Regions from separate parts of the Streptomyces sp. FIT100 genome, predicted to be linked through region 1. Evidence: riboswitches for the same ligand, from Rfam matches in the RefSeq annotation. Region 1 holds a riboswitch; the other holds the start of a gene.
What was found. A riboswitch is a leader RNA that binds a small molecule or an ion and turns the genes downstream of it on or off. The one in region 1 is predicted to bind thiamine pyrophosphate.
Positions count from the first base shown of each region.

Region 2: it holds a riboswitch for thiamine pyrophosphate, as region 1 does, so the genes downstream of both, thiC (phosphomethylpyrimidine synthase ThiC) here and thiO (glycine oxidase ThiO) in region 1, are expected to answer to the same signal.

Region 1 covers NZ_CP075715.1:1,911,731-1,926,490, reverse strand. The annotation lists gene pknB (Stk1 family PASTA domain-containing Ser/Thr kinase) at 1-770, opposite strand, end outside; gene KK483_RS08340 (thiazole synthase) at 930-1,724, opposite strand; gene thiS (sulfur carrier protein ThiS) at 1,733-1,957, opposite strand; gene thiO (glycine oxidase ThiO) at 1,954-3,249, opposite strand; TPP riboswitch at 3,247-3,360, opposite strand; gene KK483_RS08325 (hypothetical protein) at 3,475-3,780, shown strand; gene KK483_RS08320 (NAD(P)/FAD-dependent oxidoreductase) at 3,809-5,059, shown strand; gene KK483_RS08315 (Rv2175c family DNA-binding protein) at 5,288-5,653, shown strand; gene thiE (thiamine phosphate synthase) at 5,766-6,416, shown strand; gene metF (methylenetetrahydrofolate reductase [NAD(P)H]) at 6,492-7,409, shown strand; gene KK483_RS08300 (hypothetical protein) at 7,461-8,369, shown strand; gene KK483_RS08295 (NAD(P)/FAD-dependent oxidoreductase) at 8,461-9,942, opposite strand; gene KK483_RS08290 (DUF4126 domain-containing protein) at 10,003-10,620, opposite strand; gene KK483_RS08285 (TetR/AcrR family transcriptional regulator) at 11,015-11,623, opposite strand; gene KK483_RS08280 (YhgE/Pip domain-containing protein) at 11,676-13,763, opposite strand; gene KK483_RS35465 (ATP-binding cassette domain-containing protein) at 13,735-14,760, opposite strand, start outside.
Region 2 covers NZ_CP075715.1:3,905,970-3,920,729, forward strand. The annotation lists gene cydD (thiol reductant ABC exporter subunit CydD) at 1-1,060, opposite strand, end outside; gene cydB (cytochrome d ubiquinol oxidase subunit II) at 1,107-2,108, opposite strand; gene KK483_RS17545 (cytochrome ubiquinol oxidase subunit I) at 2,132-3,637, opposite strand; gene hisC (histidinol-phosphate transaminase) at 3,929-5,008, opposite strand; gene KK483_RS17555 (LacI family DNA-binding transcriptional regulator) at 5,423-6,535, shown strand; gene KK483_RS17560 (metallophosphoesterase) at 6,808-7,917, shown strand; gene KK483_RS17565 (hypothetical protein) at 8,065-8,895, shown strand; gene thiC (phosphomethylpyrimidine synthase ThiC) at 9,038-10,816, opposite strand; TPP riboswitch at 10,809-10,941, opposite strand; gene KK483_RS17575 (YibE/F family protein) at 11,013-12,401, shown strand; gene KK483_RS17580 (SsgA family sporulation/cell division regulator) at 12,404-12,835, opposite strand; gene KK483_RS17585 (IclR family transcriptional regulator) at 12,945-13,706, opposite strand; gene KK483_RS17590 (DUF5326 family protein) at 14,032-14,253, opposite strand; gene KK483_RS17595 (cupin domain-containing protein) at 14,428-14,745, opposite strand.

The DNA of each region.
Region 1 (14,760 bases):
CGTGCCGTAGCACCCGCGACCAGCTCGTCCAGCTCCGCCGCGAGGCCGGGAACGGCACCGGACGGCGCCGGCACGTCCTCGTGCAGGTGCTGGTAGAGCACCTGCGCGGGGGTGCCGCCCGTGTGCGGCTTGGCACCGGTCAGCATCTCGTACAGGACGACCCCGCAGGCGTAGACGTCGGCGCGGGTGTCGGCGGTGCCGGACTCGATCTGCTCGGGTGCGAGGTACGACACGGTGCCGAGGACCGAGCCCGTGGTGCTGGTGACGGATCCCACGGCCCGCACCAGCCCGAAGTCGGCGACCTTCACCCGGCCGTCGTCCCCGATCAGCACATTCTCCGGCTTCATGTCCCGGTGCACGAAGCCGGCCCGGTGGGCCGCACCGAGCGCGGCGAGCACCGGCTCCAGGATGTCGAGCGCGGCCCGGGGCTGGAGCGCGCCGCGCTCGCGCAGCACGTCGCGGAGGGTGCAGCCGGCGACGTACTCCATCGCCAGGTACACGTAAGGGCCCTGGGCGCCCTGGTCGTAGACCCCCACCACATTGGGGTGCGAAAGCCGCGCGACGGACCTCGCCTCCCGGATGAACCGCTCCACGAACGACGCGTCCGTCGCGAGCGCCGGGTGCATCACCTTGAGGGCGAGGACCCGGTCGAGCCGGGTGTCCACGGCCCGGTAGACCGTGGCCATTCCGCCGACGGCAATGCGTGCGTCGATGCGGTAGCGGCCGTCGAGCAGCTGCCCGACGAGGGGGTCCTTAAGGGTCGTATCCACGCAGGCGAGTCTACGAGCCGCGCCGCGCCTTCCCGCCCCCTCCGGACAAGCGGGCCGCCGTACTGCAGCGCACCTGTGACTCGGAGGGGGCTCTGGGACGGGTCCGGGGAGGGGGCTCTGGGACAGGTCCGGGGGCGTGCCGGGGCGGGTCCGGACGGCTCAGAACGCCGGGCGCTCCGGGTCCAGGGACGCGCGGCCCTCGGTGGGGGAGGACGCCTCCGCGAAATGGCGGCGGGGAATGCGGCCCGCCCGGTACGCCAGCCGGCCCGCCTCCACCGCGTGACGCATCGCCTCGGCCATGAGCACGGGCTCCTGCGCGCGGGTCACCGCCGAGGCGAGCATCACGGCCGCGCACCCCAGCTCCATCGCCAGCGCCGCGTCCGACGCCGTTCCGGCCCCCGCGTCGAGGATCACCGGGACGTTCGCCTGCTCGGCGATCAGCTGGAAGTTGTGCGGGTTGCGGATCCCGAGGCCGGAGCCGATCGGCGAGCCCAGCGGCATGATCGCCGCACATCCCACCTCCTCCAGCTTCCGCGCCAGCACGGGGTCGTCGTTCGTGTACGGCAGCACCGTGAAGCCGTCGTCGACCAGCACCTCCGCCGCGTCGAGCAGCTCGATCGGGTCCGGCAGTAGCGTGCGCTCGTCCGCGACGACCTCCAGCTTGATCCAGTGCGTCCCGAGCGCCTCGCGCGCGAGCCGGGCGGTCAGCACGGCCTCGCCGGCCGTGAAGCAGCCCGCCGTGTTCGGCAGGGCCTGGATGCCCAGCCGGTTCAGCACCGACAGGACGGAACCCTGCACCGTCGGGTCGAGGCGGCGCATCGCCACCGTCGTCAGTTCGGTGCCGCTCGCCACCAGCGAGCGCTCCAGTACGTCGAGGCTCGGCGCCCCGCCCGTCCCCATGATCAGACGCGACGAGAACTCCACCCCGCCGAGGACAAAACGGTCATCCGCCATGGCTGTGGTCATCCTCCCTGCACCGCGGTCAGCACCTCGACCCGGTCGCCCTCGCGGAGCGGCGTCGCGGACCATTCGCCTCGCGGGACCACCGTCTCGTTCAGCGCGGCCGCCACCCCGGACGGGGCCCCGGTCAGCGTCGCGACCAGCGCGTCCAGCGTCGTACCCGCCGCGACGTCACGCGGCTCTCCGTTCACGGACACGGTCACCCCGTCGTTCACGGACACCGTCATGCGGACACCTCCTGGCGTGCGGCGGAGAAATGGCGGGAGGAGAAGCGGCCGGGGGCGAAGGGGCGGGCCTCGTCCGGTACCTCGCCGGTGGCCAGGAGGTCCGCCATCACCTCGCCGGTCACCGGGGTGAGCAGGACGCCGTTGCGGTAGTGCCCGGTGGCCAGCAGCAGTCCGGGCAGCTCCGTAGGCCCGAGCAGCGGGGCGTTGTCCGGTGACGCGGGCCGCAGCCCGGCCCCCGTCTCGGTCAGCGGCAGCTCGGTGAGGCCCGGCACCAGCTCGTGCGCGTCACGCAGCAGCTGGTAGACGCCGCCCGCCGTGACCGTCGTGTCCCAGCCGAGCTCCTCGCTCGTCGCGCCCACGACCAGCTCCCCGCTCTCGCGCGGCACGAGATAGACGTGGCTGCCGCGCACCACGGCCCGCACCGTCCGTGACAGGAAGGGGGCGTACTGCGCGGGCACCGTCAGCCGCAGCACCTGCCCCTTCACCGGGCGTACCGGCGGAAGTACCTGCTCCGGTACACCGTGCAGCCGGCCGCTCAGGCTGCCGCCGGCGAGCACCACCTGCTCGGCCGCCACCTCACGGCCCCCGGCGAGCACGGCCCCGGCCGCCCGGTCCCGTACCACCGACAGCCTCTCCGCCCAGTCGCGGTGGAAGACCACGCCGGCCCGCTCGCAGGCCACGACCAGCGCCGTCGCCAGCCGTCGCGGATCGATCTGGTGGTCGCCGTCCACCCGCAGCCCGCCCCGCACACCGGGCGCGAGCATCGGCTCCAGGCGCCGGCACTCCCGGCCCGTGAGCCACTCCGAGTCCAGCCCGCAGCGGCTCTGGAGCGCGTGCAGCTCGCGCAGGGCCGCCCGGTCGTCCGTGTCGAGCGCGACGGCGAGGGTGCCGCAGCGGCGGTAGCCCGTCTCCAGGCCGCTCGCCTCCTCCAGCTCGGCGACGAACTCGGGGTAGCGGCGCACGGAGGCGAGATTGAGGGCGAGGAGCGTCTCCTCGCCGTAGTGGAGCTCCGTGACGGCGGCCAGCATGCCCGCCGCCACCTGTGCGGCCCCGCCGCCCGGCGCGGGGTCGGCGAGCGCCACGCTCAGCCCGCGCCGGGCCGCCCGCCAGGCCGTGACGAGGCCGATGATGCCGCCTCCGATGACGAGGACGTCCGACGACGGTCCTGAGGACGACCGCCCTGAGGACGACGGCCCCGAGGGCGACGGCCCTGAGGACGACGAACGTGGGGACGGTCGTGAGGACGACGGCCCTGAAGGCGCACGTGACTCCGTTGACGTACGTGAATGCATGGGCGCTCAGCCCCTCCCTTCGCCGGCATGACCCGGATCAGGTTCGTACGGTCGGAGGCCGCTCCAGCCTCCCTCTCAGCCCGCTGCGTCCGGGCTCCCGCGAGTAGCAGTACGGTGGCCAGCCTAACCCCCGCCCCCAACTCGCAGTAAGGGAGCCCGCGCTGTGGCCCGCTCGCCGACGGACTTTCCCCCTCGCCTTCGGCTGGGGGGACCCCCATCGCCCCGGTGGCCGACCAGGCGCCAGGCCAGGTCGGTACGCGCACCCGGTTCGCGTACCACGAGGAGGGCGGCCGGATCTGGGCCGACTACGCGGGCGGCGACGTGGTCCGCGGGTATCTCGTCGGCACGCGCGACGGCGACAGGACCGACTTCCGCTACGTCCAGCTGAAGCAGGACGGAACGACTTCTTCCGGCCACTGCGTCTCCACCGTCACCGAGCTGCCCGACGGGCGGGTGCGGCTGGAGGAGACCTGGGAATGGGAGTCGCAGGCGGGCCGCGGCACGAGCGTGGTCGAACAGCTGCCTTCCTGACGGATCATCACGTGGTTAGGGTGGCCGCGTGAGCGAGCAGACAACGCCGAGCGGCCACGGCCGCAGCAGGGTCGTCATCGTCGGCGCGGGCATGGCCGGCGTACAGACCGCCGTCGCCCTGCGCGAACAGGGCTTCACCGGCACCGTCACCCTGATCGGCGCCGAGCCGCACCAGCCGTACGACCGGCCGCCGCTCTCCAAGGCCGTCCTGCTCGGCACCGCGGAGGGCTCCGCCCTCGACGTCGACTTCGAGGCGCTGGCGGTCGACCTCCAGCTCGGCCGCGAGGTCAGCGGGGTGCGTCCCGGCGCCCATGAGCTCGACACGCCGGACGGGCCCGTTCCGTATGACGTCCTCGTCATCGCCACCGGCGCGGAGCCCATCGCGCTCCCCGGCACCGAGGGCGTCCCGGGCGTCCATCTGCTGCGCACGCTCGACGACGCGGAGCGGCTGCGTCCGGTGCTCGAGAACAAGCACGACATCGTGGTCGTGGGCGCCGGCTGGATCGGCGCGGAGTTCGCCACGGCCGCCCGCGAGGCCGGCTGCGAGGTCACCGTCGTCGAGGCCGCCGACCGCCCGCTGGCGGGCGCCCTGCCCGCCGAGGTCGCCGCGCCGATGGCCGACTGGTACGCCGAGTCCGGCGCCCGGCTCCTCACCAACGCCCGCGTCGCGGGCGCCGAGCCCGGCACGGTCGTCCTGGCGGACGGGCGCAGGCTGCGCGCCGGGGCCGTCGTCGTCGGCATCGGCGCGCGCCCCGCCACGGGCTGGCTCGCCGGCTCGGACATCGTCCTCGGCCCCGACGGCTCCATCACCGCGGACGAGCGGCTGCGCACCTCGCTGCCCGATGTGTACGCGGTCGGGGACTGCGCCTCCTTCCCCTCCCGCCGCTACGGGGAACGGCTCCTCGTGCACCACTGGGACAACGCGCTCCAGGGCCCGCGCACCGTCGCCGCGGACGTCGTCGCGGGCGAGGCCGGACAGCCGCCCGCCGTCCCAGCGGTCTACGACCCGGTGCCGTACTTCTGGTCCGAGCAGTTCGGCCGCTTCGTGCAGTACGCGGGCCACCACGAGGGCGCCGGGACGCTCGTGCGGCGCGGCGACCCGGCGGCCGGCTCCGGCTGGTCGGTCCTGTGGCTGCGCGACGGGGTGCTGGTCGCGCTGCTGGCCGTCGGCAGGCCCCGGGACCTGGCCCAGGGGCGCAAGCTCATCGAGGCCGGCGCCCGGCTCGACCCGGAACGCGCCGCGGACCCGTCGGTCCCCCTGAAGGCGGCCGCTGCCTAGGCACTGTCGTCGGGAACTCGCCGGACTCGCGGATCCGTCCGGCGCCCGCCCCGAATCCACCCCTGATCCGCCCCGAATCCACCCCCCTGTCCACCCCCCTGTCCACCCCGCTGTCCCCCTCTGTCCACCCCCTGTCCTTCCCCTGGCCGTCCCCTGTCCGCCCGGCATCCGAACGACAGGCCCCGGGTCCGGCTACCGACTGTCAGTCCGGGATGGCAGGCTTGTCCCGTGACCGAGATTGACGCAAAGACCGATGCTCTCGTCCCCGCCTGGCTCCACCTGCCGGACATCGCGGAAAAGCTCGATGTCGAGGTGACGCGCGTGCGGCAGCTGGTCAAGGAGGGCCAGCTGATCGCCGTGCGCCGGGGTGAGAACCGGACGCTTCAGGTGCCCGCCGCCTTCATCAAGGGCGGCAAGGTGGTCAAGGGCCTCTCCGGGACCCTGACGCTCCTGAGGGACGACGGCTTCACCGACGAAGAGATGCTGGAGTGGCTCTTCACGCCGGACCCGACCCTGCCGGGCACCCCCGTGGAGGCGCTCGGCGAGAATCGCGGTACGGAGGTGAAGCGCCGGGCCCAGGCGCTCGCTGTCTGACGTCACCACACGACACACCACAGGGATGCGGTGTGCGGAGCGGCTGTGGGTCCCTGCCCGGGACGGCGCCGGTCCGCGCACCGCCCGACCTGCCCACACGGGGGAGCACTTCATGTCCACGCTGCGCGCACGCCTGTCCGACGCCCGGCTCTATCTGTGCACGGACGCCCGCAGGCGCCAGGGGGATCTCCCCGAGTTCCTGGACGCCGTGCTCTCCTCCGGGGTCGACATCGTGCAGCTGCGCGACAAGGGCATGGAGGCCGCCGAGGAGCTGGAGCACCTCGCGGTCCTCGCCGACGCCTGCCGCCGCCACGGCACGCTGCTCGCCGTGAACGACCGGGCCGATGTCGCCCACGCCATCGGCGCCGACGTGCTGCACCTGGGCCAGGGCGACCTGCCGGTCCCGGCCGCACGGGCGATCCTCGGCTCCGACGTGCTCGTCGGCCGCTCCACGCACACCGAGGCCGAGGCGGCCGCGGCCGCCGTGGAGCCCGGGGTGGACTACTACTGCACCGGCCCCTGCTGGCCCACGCCCACCAAGCCGGGCCGGCACGCCCCGGGGCTCGACCTCGTGCGGTACGCGGCCTCGCTCCCGCAGGAGCGCCCCTGGTTCGCCATCGGCGGCATCGACGCCGGCAACCTCGACCAGGTGCTGGACGCCGGGGCCCGGCGGGTCGTCGTCGTCCGGGCGATCACGGAGGCGGACGACCCGGCCGCGGCGGCGGCCGGTCTCGGCAAGCGGATACGGGCCCGCGCGGAATAGGCCAAAAGCGAACAGTCGGTGTCCGATACGTGGACGTTGGTTGGGTCCCCCCGGTGCCCTGGCTAACCTGCGAGTATGGCCCTCGGCACAGCTTCCACCAGGACAGATCGCGCACGCACCGTGCGCGACCTGCTGGCGACCGGCAAGACGTCGTACTCCTTCGAGTTCTGGGCGCCCAAGACCGAGAAGGGCGAGCGGAACCTGTGGAACGCGCTGCGCCGCGTCGAGGCGGTGGGTCCGAACTTCGTCTCCGTGACCTACGGCGCCGGCGGGTCCACCCGCGCGGGCACCGTCAAGGCGACCCAGCAGATCGCCGCCGACACCACCCTGACGCCGGTGGCGCACCTCACCGCCGTCGACCACTCCGTGGCCCAGTTGCGCAACATGATCGGACAGTTCGCCGACGCCGGGATCAGGAACATCCTGGCGCTGCGCGGTGACCCGCCCGGCGACCCGATGGGCGAGTGGGTCAAGCACCCCGACGGCGTGACCTACGCCGCCGACCTGGTCAGGCTGATCAAGGAGTCCGGCGACTTCTGCGTCGGCGTCGCCGCCTTCCCCGAGATGCACCCCCGGTCGACCGACTGGGACAACGACATCCGGTACTTCGTGGACAAATGCCGCGCCGGTGCCGACTACGCGATCACCCAGATGTTCTTCGATCCGGAGGACTATCTGCGGCTGCGCGACCGGGTCGCCGAGGTCGGCTGTGCGACGCCGATCATCCCCGAGGTCATGCCCGTCACCAGCGTCCGGCAGATCGAACGGTTCAGTCAGCTGAGCAACGCGTCCTTCCCGGCCGCCCTCGAAGAACGGATCCGCTCGGTCGCCGGCGATCCCGCCGCTGTACGCTCCATGGGCATCGAGTTCGCGACGGAGTTCTGCGCACGGCTGCTGTCCGAGGGTGTCCCCGGGTTGCACTTCATTACGCTCAACAACTCCACGGCGACGCTTGAAATCTACGAGAATCTCGGACTGCACGAGCAGACTTGACCGGCCACACCCGCCACAACCCCCGGCGGCGGCCGATGAGAGGGGCGGGACATGGGCTGGACGGTGCTCTACATCGCGTTCGGCATCGTCGCGCTGTGGCTGCTCGGGGAAGTGCTGCTGCAGTACAAGGCGCGGCTGCGCTGGCGGCTGCTCGCGTTCGCCGGATTCCTGGGCGTCGTCCTCGGTGTGCTGATGCCGAACGTGGTCGTGATCGCGATCGGCGCGACCGGCTTCGCGATCGGGCAGACGTACGTCACCCTCTCCTTCCGGCGGGGCTTCTCCACCGGCTGGGCGCTCGGCGGCAGCCCGGGGTCCAGCCGCCGCCGCAAGTCCGGCGACGGCCCCGCCGAGATGCGCGAGCCCACACTGGAGGTGTCGGACCTCGCCTACGAGCCCCATGAGGGCGAGGACGACGGCGCCGGGCGGGCCGGGCCGTCGGCGGCCGGAACCTCGGCGGTCTACGAGCCGGTGCCCATGCCCGACGACACCGGCCAGTACGGCATCTACGACGACGCCGCCTACGCCGCGGCGGCGAACGGCGCCCCCGCACAGGACCAGTACCTGTACGGCGGGTACGACGGCTACTCCTCCCCGTACGAGCAGCCGACCGCGGCCCAGGCGCAGGACGCCTACGCCGCCCAGTACGACTACGGCACGGGCCAGCAGCAGTACGCGGCCTACTCCGACCCGTACATCGGCAGCCAGGGCTACGGCTCCTACGAGGGCTACGACAGCTACGGCGGCCAGCAGCAGTACAGCGACCCCTACGCCACTCAGCAGGGCTACAACGAGACGCCGCCCGGCGGAGTGTGGGTGCCGCAGCAGCGCGACGGCGACCAGCAGACCCCGCCGATGCCGCCCATGCCACCGCAGCAGCCCGCGTCGTACGACCACGAGAACGGCGGCTACGACCCCAACGCGTACGGCAACGGCTACAACGGCCAGCCGTACCGCTACTGAGGCGCGGTCCCACCGCGGGGCCTTACCGTCGGCTCGCGACGGGGGCGCGACGGGGGCGCGACGGGGGCTCGACGCGGGGCCTGCCGCGGGCTCACTGAGAGCCGCGGAAGTCCTCGCCCTCCACGATCAGCCCGGCCACCAGCGCGCCCGACATGCCCGCGTGGGCCAGCCCGCCGCCCGGATGCGCCCAGCCGCCCACGAGATACAGCCCCGGGAGCCGGGTGCTGTTCGACGGGCGCAGATACCGGCCCCCGTCCCCGGCGAGCGCCGGCGGATGCACCCGCCCCGTCTCGGCCGGGGTGAGGACCTCGCTCCACAGCAGCCGCTCACGTATGTCCGGGATCACCGGCCGGGCGGCGGCGACGAGCGTCTCCGCGCAGCGCTCGCGCAGCGCCGCGTCCGTCCAGTCGAGGCCGGAGGGCCCCCCGGACGGGGCGACCGTAGCGGTGAGCGTGACCGCCTCATGGGCGTCGTCGGGCCGGGTCGTCGGATCGTCCGGTCGCAGCAGGGTGACCGTCGGGTGCTCGGCGAGCGCCCCGCCGAAGACCGCGGCCGCCTCGGCGGCCGTGCCGGGGGAGTGCACCACGGTGCGGTGGGCCGTGCCCTGGGGACGGGCGCCGCGCAGCGCCAGCAGAAGCGTGAACCGTCCGGGAGCCTCCTGCGCCCCGGGCCGCACACCGCCCTCCTGCCAGGGACGGAGGCCGCCGAGACCGGATGTGCCGGCGCCCGCCACCACCCGGTCCGCGTCCACCACCCGGCCGCCGGCGAGCTCCAGTCCCGCCGCCCGGCCGTCCTTCTCGACGACGCCCGCCACCTCGGCGCCGAAGACGAACTCCACCTTGCGCTCCAGACAGCGCTCGTACACCGCCCGGGCGAGCGCCCGCATCCCGCCCCGGACGTACCAACTGCCGAACGTCTGCTCCATGTACGGGAGCAGGGCGGCGCTCGCCGGGGCGTGCCGCGGATCCAGTCCGTACGCCAGCGCGCACGCGTCGAGCAGGGCCGCGAGCCGGGGATCCGCCAGCTCCCAGGCGCCCACCTCGGCCAGCGTGCGCGCCTGGCGCGTGCGCAGCATCCGGCGCTGCCGGAGCGCCGGATACGGCTCGCGGCCGAGCACCTGCCAGTTCGGCCACAGCGGCTCCTCCAGCAGCGGCCTGCGGGAACGGTCCCAGGCGTCCCTGGCCCGCCCCAGGAAGCCGCCCCAGCGCTCGCCTGTGCCGGCGCCGAGCGCCGCGTCCAGCGCGGCGACGACGCCCCCGCGCGAGGCGTTCGGCAGCGACACGTCGGTGCCGTCCGCGAAGAGATGCCGGCTCGCGGGGTCGACCTGGCCCATCGCGACCCGGCTCTCCAGCGGCTCCTTGCCGGTCTTGAGGAACAGATCCCGGTAGACGGCCGGCACATGCAGCAGACCGGGGCCGGTGTCGAACGCGAACCCGTCCCGCTCGAAGCCGCCCACCGCGCCGCCGAACGTCGCCGAGCGCTCGTACACCGTCACCCGATGGCCTGCCACGGCCAGCCGGGCAGCAGCCGCCATGGCGCCCATGCCGGCGCCGATCACCGCAATCCGTGCCATGTCAGGGACTGTATCGGCCCCCACTGACAGTCACGGGGGCGGCGGTCACGCGGGCAGCGGTCACGGGGGCGGCGGCCCCGGCAGCTCCGCCGCCACGCGTCTCTCCTCCCGGCGCTGCGCCCTGCGCCGCAGGAAGCGCCGGATCCGGGAGGCGAGGAAGACCAGTGTCACGAGCCCGAGGACGAGCAGCGTCGCGGCGATGACCGCCGCCGCCAGCGGATGGAACATCGCGAACGTGAGGATCCCGGCGACGCCGAGATCCTCGGCCGTGCTCATCGCGACATTGCTGAACGGCTCCGGGGAGGTGTTGATCGCCATCCGCGTGCCGGCCTTCACCAGATGGCTCATCAGCGCCGTGGACCCGCCGACCGCGCCCGCCGCGAGCTCCGGCAGCGAACCGCTCTCCCCGGCCAGCAGCGCCGCCACCACCGCGCCCGCCACCGGGCGGATCACCGTGTGGACCGAGTCCCAGGCCGAGTCCACGTACGGGATCTTGTCCGCCACCGCCTCGCACAGGAACAGCACTCCGGCGGCGATCAGGACGTCGGGACGCTGCAGCCCCTCGGGCACCTCGTCGCTGAGCCCGGTCGCGCCGAAGAGGCCGAGGAGCAGGACCACCGCGTACGCGTTGATGCCGCTGGCCCAGCCGCTCGTGAAGACCAGGGGGAGTACGGACACGGACGCGATCGTAACCAGCCCGCGCCGGCAGCGGGTGGGGTTGAGCACGGGCGTCTGAGTATCCGTACCTACCTGAGGAGATGAGTAGGTACGCGGATGGGCTCCCACCTGCGTGGACGAAAGAGTGGAGACCACGGAAGGGGCGCTGTGCCGGCACCGCCGGCACGGGGCGGCGGAACGGCGCGGCGCACCGGCCGAACGGGGGTTGCCCGGGCCCGGGGGAACGGTGGTACAGGGCAACGGGGGAGCGGGGGACACAGGGAACGGGGGAACGGGGAACGGGGGAAAACGCCGGTCCGGCGAAGCTCGGGGGGATCGAGCTTCGCCGGACCGGCACTTTTCGTACGCGTCCGCGCCTGTCCGCGCGGTGGACAGGACCTGCGGTGGACAGGGCCTAGCGGCCGCTCACGCGTCCGTGCAGCAGCCGCGACAGCGCCGCGTGCACGTCGTCGATCGACCGCTCACGCTGGAACGCCTGCCAGTCGAGCGCCGCGACCAGCACCATGCCGACGAGCGCCGCGGCGGTCAGCGGAATGTCGATCTCCTCGCTCAGCTCGCCCCGTTCGACGGCCTCCCGCAGGACCGTTTCGACCACGGCGACCGCCTGCTGACGGACCACCATGAGCGTGGACTGCCACGCCCGGTTGGTGCGCCACAGCTCGGCGACGTACAGCTGCGTGAAGGCGGGGTAGCGGTCGATGAAGACCAGACCTGCCCTGATCATCGCGTCCAGCGCCTCGACCTTGCTGCCGCCGCGCTCCTCGGTCTCGTCGGCGGCGGCCTGCAGCGAGTCGGTCAGCAGCCCGACGCCGAACCGCAGCAGCTCCTCGAAGAGCTCGGTCTTGCTCTTGAAGTTGTAGTAGACCGTGCCCTTGGCGACTCCGGCACGCTCGGCGATCTCGTCCACGGTGGTCGCCGAGAAACCCTGCTCGGCGATGAGGGTGACGGCCGCCTCGTAGAGCTTGGCGCGCGTCGCCTGTCTCCGGGTGCTGCTGGTGTTCATGGCGTCGATTCTCACAGGTCCCCGTCCCGGGTCCGGTGGCGCCCGGCGGAGCTCACAGGCTCAGCTCCGGGTGGAGGCGGTCGAGCGTCCACACCTGCTTGCGCCGCGCCGACACGGCGGTGAGCGCGAGCGCACCGGCGGTGAAGGCCAGCAGCACCGCGACCGCCTGCCAGACCGGGCCGACGCCGCCGCCCGTGATCAGCCGGCGCAGCGCCTCGACGACGTAGCTCATCGGCAGGAAGGGGTGAACGGCGTTGAAGAACGCCGGACTGGTCTGGACGGGATAGGTGCCGCCCGCCGAGGTCAGCTGGAGCATGAGCACCGCGAGCACGAGGATCCGTCCCGCCGCCCCGAAGCGGGCGTTGAGCCACTGGATGATCGCGGCGAAGCAGCACACCACCAGCGCCAGGAAGCCGACGGTCCCGGCCGCGCGGGCCATCTCCAGGCCGAGGCCCCAGTGGAGCACCGACATCAGCGCGGCGACCTGGAGCAGACCGATGGCGGACACCGGCAGCCAGCCGGCGAGCGCGATCCGCCAGGCGGACGCACCGGCCGCGAGCGCGCGCCGGTTGAGCGGCTGGATCAGCATGTACGCCACCATCGCGCCGACCCAGAGGGAGAGCGGGATGAAGTACGGCGCGAAGCCGGTGCCGTAGTTGGGCGCCTTGTGCAGCGACTGGGAGGCGAGTTGGACCGGGTCGGCCATGACGTCCGTACGCCGGTCGCGCTCGTCCTTGTCGTAGTCGGGGATCCTGTCGACGCCGGAGTTGAGGCCGCCGGCGAGTTCGCTGGAGCCGTCGACGAGCTTGAACATGCCGCCGTCGAGGTCGTTCGCGCCGGTCTCCAGCCGGCCGACACCGGAGTCGAGATCGGTGGAGCCGGTCTTGGCGCCGGTCAGCCCGGAGTGGATCCGGTCGGCACCCGTGGCGACCTTGTGGGCGCCGGAGTTCAGCCGGTTGACCTCGGCGACGGCCGACTCCAGGTCCTCGGCGAGGTGCGGGGAGCGGGCGGCGACGCTCTTGGCCTGCTCCTGGAGCGTGTCGAGGTGGGTGCCGAGCTGCTCCAGGTCGCCGTGGTTGTCCTGGACGAGCGCGTTGACGTCCTCGGCGATCTCGGCGGCGTCGGCGGCGTTCGTCACGGCGCGCTCCAGGGCGGGGCAGTACGCCGGATCGGGCAGGAGCGTGTTCTCGCAGCGGTCCTTGTGGATCGCGGCCAGCTCGTCGGCGGACTCGCGCGCCCTCGTGGCCGCGCCCGGCGCATGCTCCACGAGGAGGTCGAGATTGCCCCGTGTCGTCCGTGAGAGGTCCTCGACCAGGCGGGCGGTGTCGCCGATCGTCCTGCCGTTGTCACGGAAGAACGGACGGATGCCTTCCGCGATCCCGTTGACCTGGTCGGCCAGCTTCTGGGTGCCCGCCGCGACCTTGGCCGCGCCCGTCTCCAGCTCCCCAGCCGCCGTGTTGAGCCGGGTGATGCCGCCCGCGAGCCTGCCGCTGCCGTCCTTGGCGTTCTTGAGGCCGTCGGCGAGGTCCTCGGAGCCCTTCTTGGCCTTGCCGATGCCGCCCTTGAGGTCGTCGGCGCCCTTGGCGGCCTTCGCCGTGGCGTCGTGGATGTCGGAGAACGAGATGAAGATCCGGTCCAGGAAGGACCGGGAGGCGTCCTTGGAGGCGGCGGTGCGCACCTCGGAGAAGACCGTCCGGGAGATCTGCCCGACGATGTAGTTGTTCGCGTCGTTCGTCCGTACCTCCAGCGCGCCGGTCTGCGGGGCGTCGCCGGAGCTGGAGGCGATGCGCTCGCTGAAGTCCTCGGGCATGGTCAGCGAGAGGTAGTACGTGCCGTCCTCGACGCCCGCGCGGGCGTCCTCGGTGCTCACCTCGTGCCACTGGAAGACCTCGCTGTCGCGCAGGCCCTCCGTGATCTCGTCGCCCGCGCTGATCTTCTTGCCGGAGGCGGTGGCGCCCTTGTCGTCGTTGACGAGGGCGACCGGGATGCGGTCGAGGCGGCCGTACGGGTCCCAGAAGGACCACAGGTACAGGGCGCCGTAGAGCAGCGGCAGCAGCAGGATCGCGGCGAGCGCGGCGCGGGGCAGCCTGCCCCTGCCGAAACGCTTGAGCTCAAGCGCGGCCAGTTTCGGCGAGCGCATCGGCCGCCCCCTCCTCGGTCTCGGAATCGTTCTGGGAACCGGTGTGGTCGTCGGGCTCGGGCACCGGATGGGAGTCGGAGTCGAGCTCGGGCACCGCGGCGTCGGCTTCGGGCTCCGGATCGGCCGCCGGCTCGGGCACCGCGGCGTCGGCTTCGGGCTCCGGATCGGCCGCCGGCTCGGGCTCCGGATCGGAGTCGGCCTCGGGCCCGGCGTCGGCTTCGGCCGCGGGCCCGGCCTGCGGCCCGGCTTCGGAGTCGGCCTCGGGCTCCGCTTCGGGTTCGGCTTCGGCCTCGGGTCCGTCTTCAGGGCCCGTGTCGGTGCCTGACTCCGCGGGCGTGCCGGCCGGCACGCCCGCGGAGTGGGGCGGGGCCGCCGCGCCGGGCGCGCCCGACGCGTTCCTCCCGGCGGCCCCGCTCGTCCCCGTCGTCCCCGTCGTCCCCGTCGTCCCCGTACGGATCACGACCGCGTCCTCGGGAGCCTCACTGCACACCGCGAGCACGGTCGTGCCCGTCGCGGTGACTCGGCGCAGCAGCTCCCACGCCTCCGCCCGGTCAGTGGCGGAGAGCTTGAGGTCGGTGTCGTCGACGGCCAGCAGCCGCGGCCGTCCGATGAGCCCGAGGGCGACGGAGAGGCGCAGTGCCTCCAGCCGCTCCAGGTCCCGTACGGCCGTCCGCCCTGCTTTCGGCAGGGAGTCCGGATCGAGGCCGGCCGTCTCCAGAGCCTCCTCGATACGGGTCCGGGCGGACGCCCCCCGCTCGCCCCGCGGCCGCAGCAGCGCACGCAGCGAGCCGTCGAACCGGCGCTGGAGCAGCGCCCGCTCGTGCAGATGCTCGGTGACCGTGAACGACGGATCGAGCTCGCTGACGCCGGGCACCGGGCCGAGCGCGCTGATGCGGCGCACCGCCGCCATCTTGCGCGGCAGCCGCAGTCCACCGGCCTCCGCATGCCCCTCCGACGGCTTCATCCGCCCGGTGAGCGCGAGCAGCAGGCAGGTGCG
Region 2 (14,760 bases), 2.0 Mb from region 1:
ACGAGGCCGAGTCGAGCGACGGCTCCGCCCGGCCCGGACGCCGGACCGTCACCCCGGAGAGCTCCAGCCGTACCGAGCCGGCACTTCCCGTGCCCCCGGCCCGCACGGGTGTCTCCAGCACGTCGAAGATCTCCTCCGCCGCCGAGAGCCCCTCTGCCGCCGCGTGATACTGCGCGCCGACCTGTCGGAGCGGGAGATACGCCTCGGGCGCAAGGATCAGCACCACGAGGCCCGTGTACAGATCGAGCTCTCCGTGGACGAGCCGCATCCCGATGCCGACGGCCACCAGCGCCACCGACAGCGTCGACAGCAGCTCCAGCGCGAACGAGGAGAGGAAGGCGATCCTCAGCGTCTTCAGCGTCGCCCGCCGGTACTCCGCCGTGATCGTCCGGATCGACTCGGCCTGCGCCTTCGCCCGACCGAACACCTTCAGCGTCGGTAGCCCCGCCACCACATCGAGGAAATGTCCCGACAGCCGTGACAGCAGCTTCCACTGACGGTCCATCCGGGCCTCCGTGGCCCAGCCGATCAGCACCATGAAGAGCGGAATCAGCGGCAGGGTCACAACGATGACCGCGGCCGACACCCAGTCCTCGGTGACGATGCGCGCCAGCACCGCCACCGGAACCACGACCGCGAGCCCCAGCTGCGGCGTATAGCGCGCGAAGTAGTCATCGAGAGCGTCCACCCCGCGAGTCGCCAGTGCGACGAGCGAGCCGGTGCGCTGTCCGCTCAGCCAGCCCGGCCCAAGCACCGTCGCTCGCTCCAGCAGCCGCATCCGCAACTCACTCTTGACCGCCGCACTCGCCCGGTGCGCCGCGAGTTCGGTCAGCCACGACACGAGTCCCCGGCCCGCGGCGACCAACGCCAGCAGGACCAGTTCCGTCCACAGCCCGGACGCCTCCAGCCCGTGCTGGAACGCCCCCACCACCACCTCGGCGATGAGCATCGCCTGACCGACGACCAGCGCCGCCCCGGCCAGGCCGAGGGCCACTACGGCCGCCATGAAGAAGCGGGTGGCCCTGGCGTACCGGAGCAGACGCGGGTCGACGGGTTTCACGTGAAACATCCCTCAGTCATGGGCCCGACCGGGGGCCCTGCGGAACTCAGTGCGGATCAGCGATGTGCTGTGTGCCGATCCGCTTCCGGAACACCCAGTACGTCCACCCCTGGTACAGCAGCACCACGGGCGTCGCAATCGCCGCACACCACGTCATGATCTTCAGCGTGTACGGGCTCGACGAGGCGTTGGTCACCGTCAGGCTCCACTGCTCATTGAGCGACGACGGCATGACGTTCGGGAAGAGCGTCAGGAAGAGCATCGCCACCGCCGCCGCGATCGTGAGGCCCGACAAGGCGAACGACCAGCCCTCACGCCCCATCTGGTTCGCCCCGACCGCCCCCACGAGCGCCAGGACCGCGACGATCATCGCGACCAGGCTGACCCCGTCGCCCTTCTCCGCCTGGGTCCAGCTCAGGAAGCCGAGCGCGAGCACGGCCGTGATCACTCCCAGGGTCCGGGCCAGCTTCCGCGCCCGCTCCCGGATGTCCCCGACCGTCTTCAGCGCGACGAACACCGCGCCATGGAAGGTGAAGAGCGACAGCGTCACCAGCCCGGCGAGGATCGCGTACGGATTGAGCAGGTCCGCGAAGGTGCCGACGTACTCCATCTCGGCGTCGATCTTCACACCGCGCACGATGTTGCCGAAGGCCACACCCCACAGCACCGCCGGCACCAGCGAGGTCCAGAAGATCGCCTGCTCCCAGTTGCGCTGCCACCGCTCCTCCGGCCGCTTCGCGCGGTACTCGAAGGCGACTCCGCGCACGATCAGGCAGACCAGGATGATCAGCAGCGGCAGATAGAAGCCGGAGAAGAGCGTGGCGTACCACTCGGGGAAGGCGGCGAACGTCGCACCGCCCGCCGTGAGCAGCCACACCTCGTTCCCGTCCCAGACGGGGCCGATGGTGTTGATGAGCACGCGCCGCTCGGGGCGGTCCCGGGCGAGCAGTCTCGTCAGAATGCCGACCCCGAAGTCAAAGCCTTCGAGGAAGAAGTAGCCGATCCAGAGGACGGCGATCAGTACGAACCAGACGTTGTGGAGTTCCATGCCTCAGCTCCCAGTCCTCGGTCTCAGTAGGAGAAGGCCATCGGCCGGTCGGCGTCGCGGTCGTCGCCGCCGATCTTGGTGGGGGGGTTGAGGTCGGACTCGGTGAGCTCGGGAGGACCGGCCTTGACGTACTTCACCAGCAGCTTGACCTCGATCACCGCGAGCACCGCGTAGAGCGCCGTGAAGACGATCATCGAGGTGAGCACTTCGGCCTGGGAGACACCGGGCGAGACCGCGTCACGGGTGCGGAGCACTCCGTACACGACCCAGGGCTGCCGCCCCATCTCGGTGAAGATCCAGCCCCAGGAGCTGGCGATCAGCGGGAAGCCAAGCGTCCAGATCGCGACCAGCCAGTACAGCCTGCTGAGCCTGGCGCCGAGCGGCTGCTTGAAGAGCACGACATGCGGCACCTCGTCCTCACCCACCCTCAACGCGGGTGGCAGCAGGAACTTCTTGCGGGTCATCCAGAGTCCGACCAGGCCGATGGCGAAGGACGCCATGCCGAAGCCGATCATCCAGCGGAAGCCCCAGTAGGTGACGGCGATGTTGGGCCGGTAGTCGCCGGGCCCGTACTTCTCCTGCTCGGCCTTGTTGGTGTCGTTGATCCCGGGGACGTACGACGTGAAGTCGTCGTTGGCCAGGAAGGAGAGCAGGCCGGGGATCTCTATCGCGACCGTGTTGTGGCCCTTGTCCACATCGCCGTAGGCGAAGACGGAGAACGGCGCCGGCTTCTCACCGTCCCAGAGCGCCTCGGCCGCGGCCATCTTCATCGGCTGCTGCTTGTACATGACCTTGCCGAGGAAGTCGCCGCTGACGGCGGTGAGCAGACCCGCGATGACGACGGTGATCAGGCCCAGCCGCAGCGAGCTCTTCATCTCCGGGATGTGCTTCTTGCGCCGCAGATGGAAGGCGGAGATGCCGACCATGAACGCGCCACCGGCGAGGAAGGCGGCCGTGAGGGTGTGGAAGACCTGGGTGAGGGCGGTGTTCTGGGTCAGGACGAGCCAGAAGTCCGTGAGCTCCGCTCGTCCGTTCGCCTCGTTGAACCGGTAGCCGACCGGGTGCTGCATCCAGGAGTTGGCGGCCAGGATGAAGTACGCCGAGAGGATCGTGCCGATCGCGACCATCCAGATGCAGGCAAGATGGATCTTCTTCGGGAGCTTGTCCCAGCCGAAGATCCACAGGCCGATGAACGTGGACTCGAAGAAGAAGGCGATCAGCGCCTCGAAGGCGAGCGGGGCTCCGAACACATCCCCGACGAAGCGAGAGTAGTCGGACCAGTTCATGCCGAACTGGAACTCCTGCACGATGCCCGTGACCACACCCATGGCGATGTTGATCAGGAAGAGCTTGCCCCAGAACTTGGTCGCCCTGAGGTACTTCTCCTTCCCGGTCCGCACCCAGGCCGTCTGCAGCCCGGCCGTCAGTGCGGCCAGCGAGATCGTCAGGGGGACGAACAGGAAGTGATAGACGGTCGTGATGCCGAACTGCCAGCGCGCCAGAGTCTCTGGCGCCAGAGCGAGGTCCACGTCGTCCTCTCCTTACGTCGGCGCGGTCACGACACCATTACCCCTCGCAACCCCGGCGATACCGGGATTTTCAGGGCGAGCTTGTGAACGCGTTCACATTCACAAGCATTATGGCGCATACGAAATCCGCACCCAAGAGGGGGGTCCCACTTCAGCACTCCGGGCTCCCCCGCCCTGGAGGCGAACGCCGGCAGGGCGGGGCCCCGGGGGGCCTCGCGCCCCCGGGGACGGCGTGACGGCCCCAGTGTGGGGCCCCCGGCGCGTAACGGGGCCAGCATGGGCCCAGGGCGGCTACAGCGCCGAGCGGAACGCCTCCGCCGTCTGCAGGAAGACGTCGTTCGCCTCGCACTCGCCGATCGTGACCCGCACACCCTCACCCGGGAACGGCCGCACCACGACCCCCGCCCGCTCGCACGCCGCCGCGAAGTCGACCGTGCGCTCGCCGAGCCTCAGCCAGACGAAGTTCGCCTGGGTCTGCGGCACGGTCCAGCCCTGCTTCACCAGTCCCTCGTGCACCCGCGTCCGCTCGGCGACCAACGAGCCGACCCGGCCGAGCAGTTCGTCCTCGGCCCGCAGCGACGCGACCGCCGCGTCCTGGGCGACCTGGCTGACGCCGAAGGGCACCGCCGTCTTGCGCAGCGCGGCGGCCACCGGCTCGTGGGCGATCGCGAAACCGACGCGCAGGCCGGCCAGACCGTACGCCTTGGAGAACGTCCTGAGCACGGCCACGTTCGGACGCCGACGGTAGATCTCGACACCGTCCGGCACGTCCGTGTCCCTGATGAACTCGCGGTACGCCTCGTCCAGCACCACCAGCACATCGGACGGCACCCGGTCGAGGAACCGCTCCAGCTCGGCCCGGTGCACCACCGTGCCGGTGGGGTTGTTCGGGTTGCAGACGAAGATCAGCCGTGTCCGGTCGGTGACTGCGTCCGCCATCGCGTCCAGATCGTGCACATCGCCCGAGGTCAGGGGCGTCGGCACCGAGGTGGCCCCGCTGATCTGGGTGATGATCGGGTACGCCTCGAAGGACCGCCATGCGTAGATGACCTCGTCGCCGGGGCCCGCGGTGGCCTGGAGCAGCTGCTGGGCCACTCCCACGGAGCCGGTGCCGGTCGCCAGGTGGGACACGGGCACCCCGAAGCGGTCGGAGAGCTCGTTCATCAGCCCGGTACAGGCCATGTCCGGATACCGGTTGAAGCTGCCGGCGGCGGCCAAAGCGCTCTCCATCACGCCGGGCAGCGGCGGGTACGGATTCTCGTTGGAGGAGAGCTTGAACGCGACCGGACCCTCGGCCGCGGCGGGCTTGCCGGGCTTGTAGGTGGGAATGCCGTCCAGCTCTGCGCGCAGCTTGGGGCTCGTCTCGCTCACCGCAGGTCCTCCTCGACCGTCGTCCTCGCGGACGTACACAACAGCACAGCAGTGCCGCTCACCAATACTGCTCACCTTATGAGGATTCCCGGCCGGTGCGAATGGGCGGCGGCAGATCGCCGGGGGAAGCGGCAGATCCCCGGCAGGAGGGGGGGGGAGCGCTCGCCGCCCTTGCACGCGCCGGTGGCTCACTCCGTGGCGCGCGTCCCCCGTAGTGGTGAGTTGAGACCTCTTCGAGACCTCGGGAGCTTGGCAGGTCTATGCCGGTCGACAACCATGAGAGTAGCGCCAGACAGCCCAACTCCCTTTGTTTCCAAGGCAATTGACCATCACTCGCCATGCAGAAACGTGCCTGTCAACGGCTGCATATGCGACCGGCCCAACCGCTCGACATCCCCCTACTATCGGCTCGCCATGACAGCAGCAGGGAAGCACCAGGTGAGCCGGACGGAAACATCCCGCCGGAGCAGCCGGCAAGGTCGGGCGGGCATCCGGGACGTCGCCGCCGCAGCCGGTGTCTCCATCACGACTGTCTCCGACGCACTCAACGGCAAGGGAAGACTCCCCGACGCCACGCGCCGCCACGTGCGCGAGGTCGCCGACCGGCTCGGCTACCGGCCGTCGGCCGCGGCCCGCACGCTCCGCACCGGCAAGTCGGGACTCATCGGCCTGACCGTGACGACGTACGGGGATGAACCTTTCACCTTCACCGAATTCGCGTACTTCGCCGAGATGGCGCGTGCGGCGACCTCGGCCGCGCTCGCCCGCGGCTACGCGCTCGTCATCCTGCCCGCCACCTCGCGCCACGACGTCTGGTCGAACGTCGCCCTCGACGGCACCGTCGTCGTCGACCCCTCCGACCACGACCCGGTCGTCGCCGAACTGGTCCGCCAGGGCCTGCCCGTCGTCTCCGACGGCCGTCCGGCACCCACCCTCCCGGTCACCGCCTGGGTCGACAACGATCACGAAGCCGCCGTACTCGACCTCCTCGACCACCTCGCCGCCGCCGGCGCCCGCCGGATCGGCCTGCTCACGGGCACCTCCACCGACACCTACACCCGGCTCTCGACCACCGCGTACCTCCGCTGGTGCGAGCGGGTCGGCCAGGACCCCGTCTACGAGGCGTACCCCGCGCACGACCCCTGCGCCGGAGCCGTCGCCGCCGACCGGCTGCTCGCCCGCCCCGACCGGCCGGACGCCGTCTACGGCCTCTTCGACCCCAACGGCACCGATCTGCTCGCGGCGGCCCGGCGGTACGGGCTGCGCGTCCCCGACGACCTGCTGCTCGTCTGCTGCAGCGAGTCCACGGTCTACACCAACACCGACCCACCCGTCACCACCCTCTCGCTGAAGCCGCGGCGCATCGGCACCGCCGTCGTCCAGCTGCTCATCGACGCGATCGAGGGGGCCGACGGCGGCCGGCCGGTCGAGCAGGTGATACCGACGGAGCTGATCGTGCGTGCGTCCTCGCAGCGCCGCTCCCCGCGGACGACGGTGAGCCACCCGCGATCGCCTGCCCCGGAGTAGACCCGGGCCCGGCACGCGCCCGGACCGAGCTCGGCACGAGCCCGCCCGGGCCCGAGGGGCAGGCCCAGGAGCGGGCCCGAAACGCGGTCCGAACTGGACAAGGGACTGGACTGGACCAGCCCAATTGGGGCGAAACAGGCCGTGGACCGGGGGTGTACCCGGATTCAGCACCCCTGGTGCGTCACACAGCACGATCCGCATTCCTATGATGGGCGCACGACACCGCGGGCCGCCCCGACCAGGCCGGTCCGACGGTGCAGGGCGGCGCGACGGTGGTGGAGGGGTCGATGACTCAGGGGGCCGGTCCGGGACCCGTGGTGCGTACGGCGACGTTGCGTGACTTCCGCGTGCCTCCGTACGCGCAGGTCCCCGTGCAGTCGGAGGCCCCGTCCTACGAGCACGTCCTCGACCACCCGGGGAACGCCGTCCCGGACGACGAGCTTCCGGAGGGGTACACCCCGACCGAGCGCGACCTACCGGTGGTCAACCGCCGCGAGGACACCGTGCAGGTGACCGTCGAGCCGGTGGAGACGGAGGCCCCCGCGCCGGACGGCCTCGGCCCGCTCTACGTCGTCGGCGACGTCCACGGCTACCTCGACGAGCTCGTCGCCGCGCTCGGCGAACAGGGCCTGATCGACGACGAAGGCCACTGGTCGGCGGGGAACGCCCGGCTGTGGTTCCTCGGCGACTTCACCGACCGCGGCCCCGACGGCATCGGCGTCATCGACCTCGTCATGCGGCTCTCGGCCGAGGCCGCGGCCGCGGGCGGCTACTGCAAGGCCCTGATGGGCAACCACGAACTGCTGCTCATCGGCGCCAAGCGCTTCGGCGACACGCCCGTCAACTCCGGTGCCGGCACCGCCACCTTCCAGGCCGCATGGCTGCTCAACGGTGGCCAGAAGAGCGACATGGACCGCCTCCAGGACGTCCATCTCCAGTGGATGGCCCGGCTGGACGCGGTCGTCGAGGAGGACGGGCATCTGCTGCTGCACTCCGACACGACCGCCTACCTCGAGTACGGCACGACGATCGCGGACGTCAACGACAAGGTCCACGAGATCCTCAACCGGAACGACGCCGACGAGTGCTGGGACCTCTTCCGCAAGTTCACCAAGCGCTTCGCCTTCCGTGACGAGGACGGCCCGCAGGCCGTGCGCGACCTGCTCACGGCCTACGGCGGCGGGCGCATCGTCCATGGCCACAGCCCGATTCCGTATCTCCTGGGCCAGGTCGGCACCGAGGACGCGGCGGACGGCCAGGGCGGCTCCAGCGCCGTCGTCGAGGGCCCGCACGTGTACGCGGACGGGCTCGCCATCGCGATGGACGGCGGAGTGACCATGGCCGGAAAGCTGCTGGTGTGCCGGCTGCCACTGCATGGCTGAGCCAATCCGGGGCAGGCGATTTCCGGAAACCCCCTGTCACCCCGTGCATTAACCGCTCTACCATCGGCTTATCCGTAGCAGGCTCTCCTCCGTTTCTGCCCAACCGCCCACACACGCGGGCAATCCGGCCCTACGGAGCATCGGGGGATGCACATGAACAGCGCTCCGCACCTGCTGACCGAGGACCGCGCCGACTACGAGCGCATCCTCGACGACGCGCTGCGCAACGCACACGACCGCCCGGATCTCGCCGCCGTCGGGAAGCGGCTCAACGCCGAGCAACTGCGCACCATGGCCCTCAACGCCACCGCGCTGATAACCAGCGCCGCGGCAGCGGAGTACGAGCACTTCGTGAAGGTCCGGGAGGAGCTGCGCTCGCCCTCCGCCTCATCCGTACGGAGCTCGGTGCTGGGCGCGGCGGCCAGTGGCACGGCCGACTCGTCCGCCGGGGCCGGTTTCGGCGCCGTGCTCACCGTCCTGGCGCCGGTCCTGGCGGGCACGGCAGCGGTGATCTTTCTGCTCGTGGGCTACACCCTGAAGGCGCTCAGCCCTGAACCCTCCTTCGCGGAGACCCTGCTGACGGCCGGCTGGTTCTTCGGGGCGCTGACGGCGGCGGGGCTCCTGGCCGCCGCGATCGGTCTGCTGATCACCGCCCTGCGCAACGGCGCGACGCAGCTGCCCGCGGAGGAACCGGGCGGTGAACTGCCCGACGAAGTGGCCCGCGCCCGGGAGGCATGGCGCCACGCGCTCCTGGAGCGCGGTGTCGTCCCGTTCCTGCGCGCCGCCCTCGCCGACCCCAGCGCCGACCCGGCCTCCCCCGGCCCGCCCCGCCGGATGAACCGGATCCCCAAGGTCGGCTACAGCGGACCCGACTTCTCCAGCCCCAGCGAGGGGTCCTCGACCACTTCCCGCCCGACGTTCACCAGCCCGGACTTCACCAGCCCGGACTTCGGCCCTCCGGAACACCAGCCGGAATAGCCGACAGCAGCGGGGGCCACCGGGGACCGTCGGCTCTCGCCATGGTCGCCTCAGTCCCTGCCGCTGTCGGCGGCGGCGCTACCGCCGTCGAGCGGTGGAGACCCGGACGGGGCCTCCACCGCGCACACGGACCGGCGCCGGTTCAGTCCGCGATCGGCAGGTACACCCGGCTCCCGGCCGCCGCGAACTCGGCGGACTTCTCCGCCATGCCCGCCTCGATCTCGTCGGCCTTCAGCTCGCCGCCGTGCTCGCGCCTGATGTCCTGCGAGATCTTCATCGAGCAGAACTTCGGCCCGCACATGGAACAGAAATGCGCGGTCTTGGCCGGCTCCGCCGGCAGTGTCTCGTCGTGGAACTCCCGTGCCGTGTCCGGGTCGAGGGCCAGATTGAACTGGTCCTCCCAGCGGAACTCGAAGCGCGCGTCGGAGAGGGCGTCGTCCCACTCCTGCGCGCCCGGGTGCCCCTTGGCAAGATCGGCGGCATGAGCCGCGATCTTGTAGGTGATGACGCCGGTCTTGACGTCGTCCCGGTTCGGCAGGCCCAGATGCTCCTTGGGCGTGACGTAGCAGAGCATCGCCGTGCCCCACCAGGCGATCATGGCGGCGCCGATGCCGCTGGTGATGTGGTCGTACGCGGGAGCCACATCGGTCGTCAGGGGCCCCAGGGTGTAGAAGGGAGCCTCCTCGCAGATCTCCTGCTGGAGGTCGATGTTCTCCTTGATCTTGTGCATCGGGACGTGCCCCGGGCCCTCGATCATCGTCTGCACGTTGTGGCGCTTGGCGATCGTGTTGAGCTCCCCGAGGGTCCTCAACTCGGCGAACTGCGCCTCGTCGTTGGCGTCCGCGATCGAGCCGGGCCGCAGGCCGTCGCCGAGCGAGTACGTGACGTCGTACGCCGCGAGGATCTCGCAGAGCTCCTCGAAGTTCTCGTACAGGAACGACTCCTTGTGGTGCGCGAGGCACCACGCGGCCATGATCGAGCCGCCGCGCGAGACGATGCCGGTCTTGCGGCGGGCGGTCAGCGGCACGTACCGCAGCAGCACGCCCGCGTGGACCGTCATGTAGTCGACGCCCTGCTCCGCCTGCTCGATGACGGTGTCCTTGTAGATCTCCCAGCTCAGCTCCTCGGCGCTGCCGTCGACCTTCTCCAGCGCCTGGTAGAGCGGGACGGTGCCGATCGGCACGGGGGAGTTGCGCAGCACCCACTCGCGGGTGGTGTGGATATTGCGGCCGGTGGAGAGGTCCATGACCGTGTCCGCGCCCCAGCGGGTCGCCCAGGTCATCTTCTCCACCTCCTCCTCGATGGAGGAGGTCACGGCGGAGTTGCCGATGTTGGCGTTGACCTTCACCAGGAACCGCTTGCCGATGATCATCGGCTCGGTCTCCGGGTGGTTGACGTTCGCCGGAAGGACCGCCCGCCCGGCGGCGATCTCCTCGCGCACGACCTCGGGCGAGACGTTCTCCCGGATCGCCACGTACTCCATCTCCGGCGTGACCTCGCCACGGCGGGCGTACGCCAGCTGCGTCACGGCCTGTCCCTCGCGGCCCCGGCGGGGCTGGCGCGGGCGGCCGGGGAAGACCGCGTCGAGGTTGCGCAGCCCGCCGCGCGGCGAGGTGTGCTTGATGCCGTCGTCCTCGGGGCGGACGGGACGGCCGGCGTACTCCTCGGTGTCGCCGCGACCGATGATCCAGTTCTCCCGCAGCGGCGACAGCCCGCGGCGGACGTCGGTCCCGACGTTCGGATCGGTGTACGGCCCGGACGTGTCGTACAGGGTCACGTCCTTGCCGTTGGTGAGGTGCACTTGGCGGACGGGCACCCGGATGTCGGGGCGCGAGCCCTCGACGTATCCCTTGTGCCAGCCGATGGACTTCCCGGCCTCGGACGAACTGGAGGCAGGCGTGCGCGTGTCCGATGTGGTCATGAGACCTACTCCCTACGCCGGCATTACCCGGTAACAGGTTCGGCGGTCGGCGCAGCTTTCCCGTACGGATGTACGGAGGTCAGCGCCCTCTCAGCCCGGTGCTCCGAGCTCCCGCGTGTGCAAAGGTCCCACCACGCTAGCGCCATATCGGGCGTGCTGAACAGTGGGCCCCTTCCGTTCTTGCGATGATCGGTCGGTGACTTCCTCGCAGCAGAGCCCCGAACCGGACGGCCGCAGGCCCGGCAGCACGGACGGCCGGGCGGACGACCGGGCCGCCGACCGCTCCGGCATCCACGACCACGGCCATGCGCACGGTCATGGCCCGGCCGCGCCCGTCTCCCGCCACCTCCAGCGGGTCATCGCCGCGGTGCTGATTCCTTTCGCCACCGCCGTGGCGGTGGGGCTCGTCGTCCTCTGGCCGGGCGGCGCACCGGGCCACGAGCGCACGGGTGTCGGCTTCGACCGGCAGACCGAGTCGGCGAAGGTGGTGGAGGTCGAGCAGGTCCCCTGCGAGGACGTGAACGCCGGGCAGGTGCCCCCGACCGGCGACACCTCGACGCCCGAGGGCCGGGAAGCGGTCAATTCCCAGCAGGGCACGTGCGGGAAGGCGACCGTCGAGGTCACGAGCGGCAAGGACGCGGGCCGTACGTTCACCGAGATCGTGCAGCCGGACTCGACGCGCCAACTGCACGAGGGCCAGGGCGTCGTGGTGGCGTACGCGCCCGACGCACCGCGCGATCTGCAGTACTCGGTCGCCGACGTGGACCGGCAGTTCCCGATGACGCTGCTCGCCGGGATCTTCGCCATCGTGGTCGTCGCGGTGGGGCGGATGCGCGGGGTCATGGCACTGATCGCGCTGGTCATCAGCTTCGCCGTCCTGACGCTGTTCATCCTGCCGGCGATCCTGCAGGGCTCGAATCCACTGATCGTGGCCGTCGTCGGGGCGAGCGCGATCATGCTCATCGCCCTGTACATGTGCCACGGCCTGTCCGCCCGTACGTCGGTCGCGGTGATCGGCACACTGATCTCGCTGCTGCTGATCGGGCTGCTCGGCTCGCTCTTCATCGGCTGGGCGGCGCTGAGCGGGAACACGGACGACAACACCGGTCTGATCCACGGCCTCTACCCGGGCATCGACATGTCCGGTCTGCTTCTTGCGGGCGTGATCATCGGTTCGCTCGGTGTGCTCGACGATGTGACGGTGACCCAGACCTCCGCGGTCTGGGAGCTGCACCAGGCGGATTCGACGCTGGGACCGCGCGGGCTCTACCGGGCCGCCATCCGGATCGGCCGCGACCACATCGCCTCGGTCGTCAACACACTCATCCTCGCCTACGCCGGTGCGTCGCTGCCGCTGCTGCTGCTCTTCTCGATCGCGGAGTCCGGCGTGGGCACGGTCGCCAACAGCGAGCTGGTGGCGGAGGAGATCGTACGGACGCTGATCGGCTCGATCGGCCTGGTCGCGTCCGTACCCGTCACCACCGTGCTCGCGGCCCTCGTCGTCTCCGCCGACCGCCCGGCGGGCGCCGCCGGCGGGGCGGCAGCGGCAGTACGGGGCGGAAGGGGCCGGCGCCGCAAGCGCTGACCTCAGCCGGCGTTCTCCGCGAGGATCCGGCCGAGCGCCTCCTCCAGGTGGTCCTCGAAGTCGCCGAGCGTGCGCTCCTGCCCCAGCGGAACGAGTTTGTCGGTCCGGTCGAGGAAGGCCACCAGGGGTGCGGCGCCCGCCCGGAACAGTGCCCGGTCGGCCCCCACCTGGAGCCGGATGCAGACGTCGGACAGCCCTGCCGGCTCAGTCGGCGCGATGTGCACATCGCCGTCCCCGCTGGGCGCGTTGATGCCGTCGAGCAGCAACTCTCGGCCGAAGGCCCAGGTCACGGGCGCGTCACCAGGCAGGTGGAAGGTCATACGGACCGCGTATGGATCCCCCGACTCATAACGGAGTTCCACCGGGATCCGGAACGAGAGCTCCTCGGAGACCAGGAAGCTCATCAGGACCTCGGCCTGAACCGACTCGCGCATCATGTACCCCGCATACCCCGCTGTTGATGAAAACGGCCAAGAATGATCCCCCTTGGCACTCTGCACGCCATCGTGCTGCAGTCACCAGGAGATCACAAGGAGTGATTTTTCAGATACTGATAGAGAAGGCGAACGAACTCAGCAGACTCCCGATACCGCTGCGCAGCTGTTCAACGGCCGGCAGCAGCCGCTCTTGCTGATGGAGAGGGAGGGAAATCGCTATGGCGGCGGCCGTGGAACCGGCAGTGATCGGAATTGCCGCACAAACGGTGCCGAGAGCATATTCCTGTCGCTCGACGAGCGGTTGCATCCGGCCCGTCGAGCCGAGCCGCTCCAGCAGGACGCGCCGGTCACGGACCGTGTACGGCGTGATCGCCTGGACGGGGTGACGGTCGAGGTGGTCCTGGCGCGCCTTCTCGTCGAGCTGACTCAGCAGGCACTGGCCGATCGCATGCGCATGGCCGGTCTCGCGGAAGTCGGCCCATTCGTCCACGGCGGGTGCGTACGGAGTGTCCGCGACGGCGACGAGTTCGATCTCACCCTCGCGGTAGACGGCGAAGTAGACGGGCACGCCGATGGCGTCGCGCCAGTGGACCAGGGCGTCCTCGATCCTGCTGCGACGATTCTGCAGCGCTCCCCCGACGGCGAGCCTCAGGGCCGCCTCACCGAAGACGAACACGCCCTTCTCGCGCCGGAGATAGCCCTCGTGCGTCAGGGTCCGCAGCAGATGGTAGGCCGTGGGAAGCGGAAGTCCCGCTTCGCGCGCGAGCTGCTTGGCGGGGGCCCCGGCCACGTGGGAGCCCACGGCCTCCAGCAGTCTCAACGCCCGCTGCACGGACCCGATCAGGGTGGGTGCGGCGGTCGCCGTCACCGGAACAGGAACCGGCGCTGGAGCGGTGGCTGGAGCAGGAGCCGTAGCTGTGGCCAAAGGTCACCCCCGGGCGTGGTGACGGGCGCGCGCGCCCGCCTGCGGGGGCCGCCCCCGCGCACCCACCGCGCTCCTTGAGGGCGGCCCCGGGACGATCTGGATTCACGCCCAGAAATAGCCCGGGAAGTCGTACAAACCGCTGATCACTGCGATCGTCGACCCGTGATTCCCAGGGGACGGCAGGCATTTGCCACTCTAATGGCAGCCTCCGTTCGGGCACCCCGTTTCGACGTCACCGTTCCCCCGAGCGGGCTAACGTGCGTACGCGCTACCAATCCCGGTCCGACGACGAGGAGGACCCGGTGAACTTCCGTACGAGATAGACGAGTCCGCCCACGAGCGCGACGAAGACCAGCACCTTGAAGAGAAGTCCGATCACGAACCCGATCACGCTGGCGACAAGCCCGCCGAAAACGACGATGGCGATCAAGGGAATCGCGACCCACTTCACCCACCACGGCATCCCCGCCAATATCTCCTGCACCGCCATCGTCCTACCTCGCTTCTGAGAGTTGCCCGGGGTCTTCCGGGAGCCGCCGGGTCTTTCCGAACCGCCTGGGAGCCGTCCTGGTTCCGATGCTAGGGGCGGGTGGGCGCCGACGGGGGCTCCGCAGCCCTTGAACCTCCCTGACCCGCCCCCTAGGGAACCCTGGCACCCCGCGGGTCAGCCCTCGGGGGGAGAGAAGACGACCATGACCCGAAGGTCCTCGGTGATGTGGTGGAACTTGTGGGCGACCCCGGCCGGGACATAGACGACGCTGCCGCGGCCGACCTGTGTCGTCTCCATCCCGACGGTGATCGACGCGCGGCCGCTCACCACCAGGTAGATCTCGTCCTGGCCGTGCGGCTGCTGGGTGTCGAGCTGGCCCGCGTCGAGGGCGTACAGGCCGGCCGACATGTTCCGCTCGCGAAGGAACTGCAGGTACGCCCCGTCGTTGGCGGCGCGCTCCGCCTCCAGCTCGTCCAGTCGGAATGCCTTCATCGTCCGTCCGCCCCT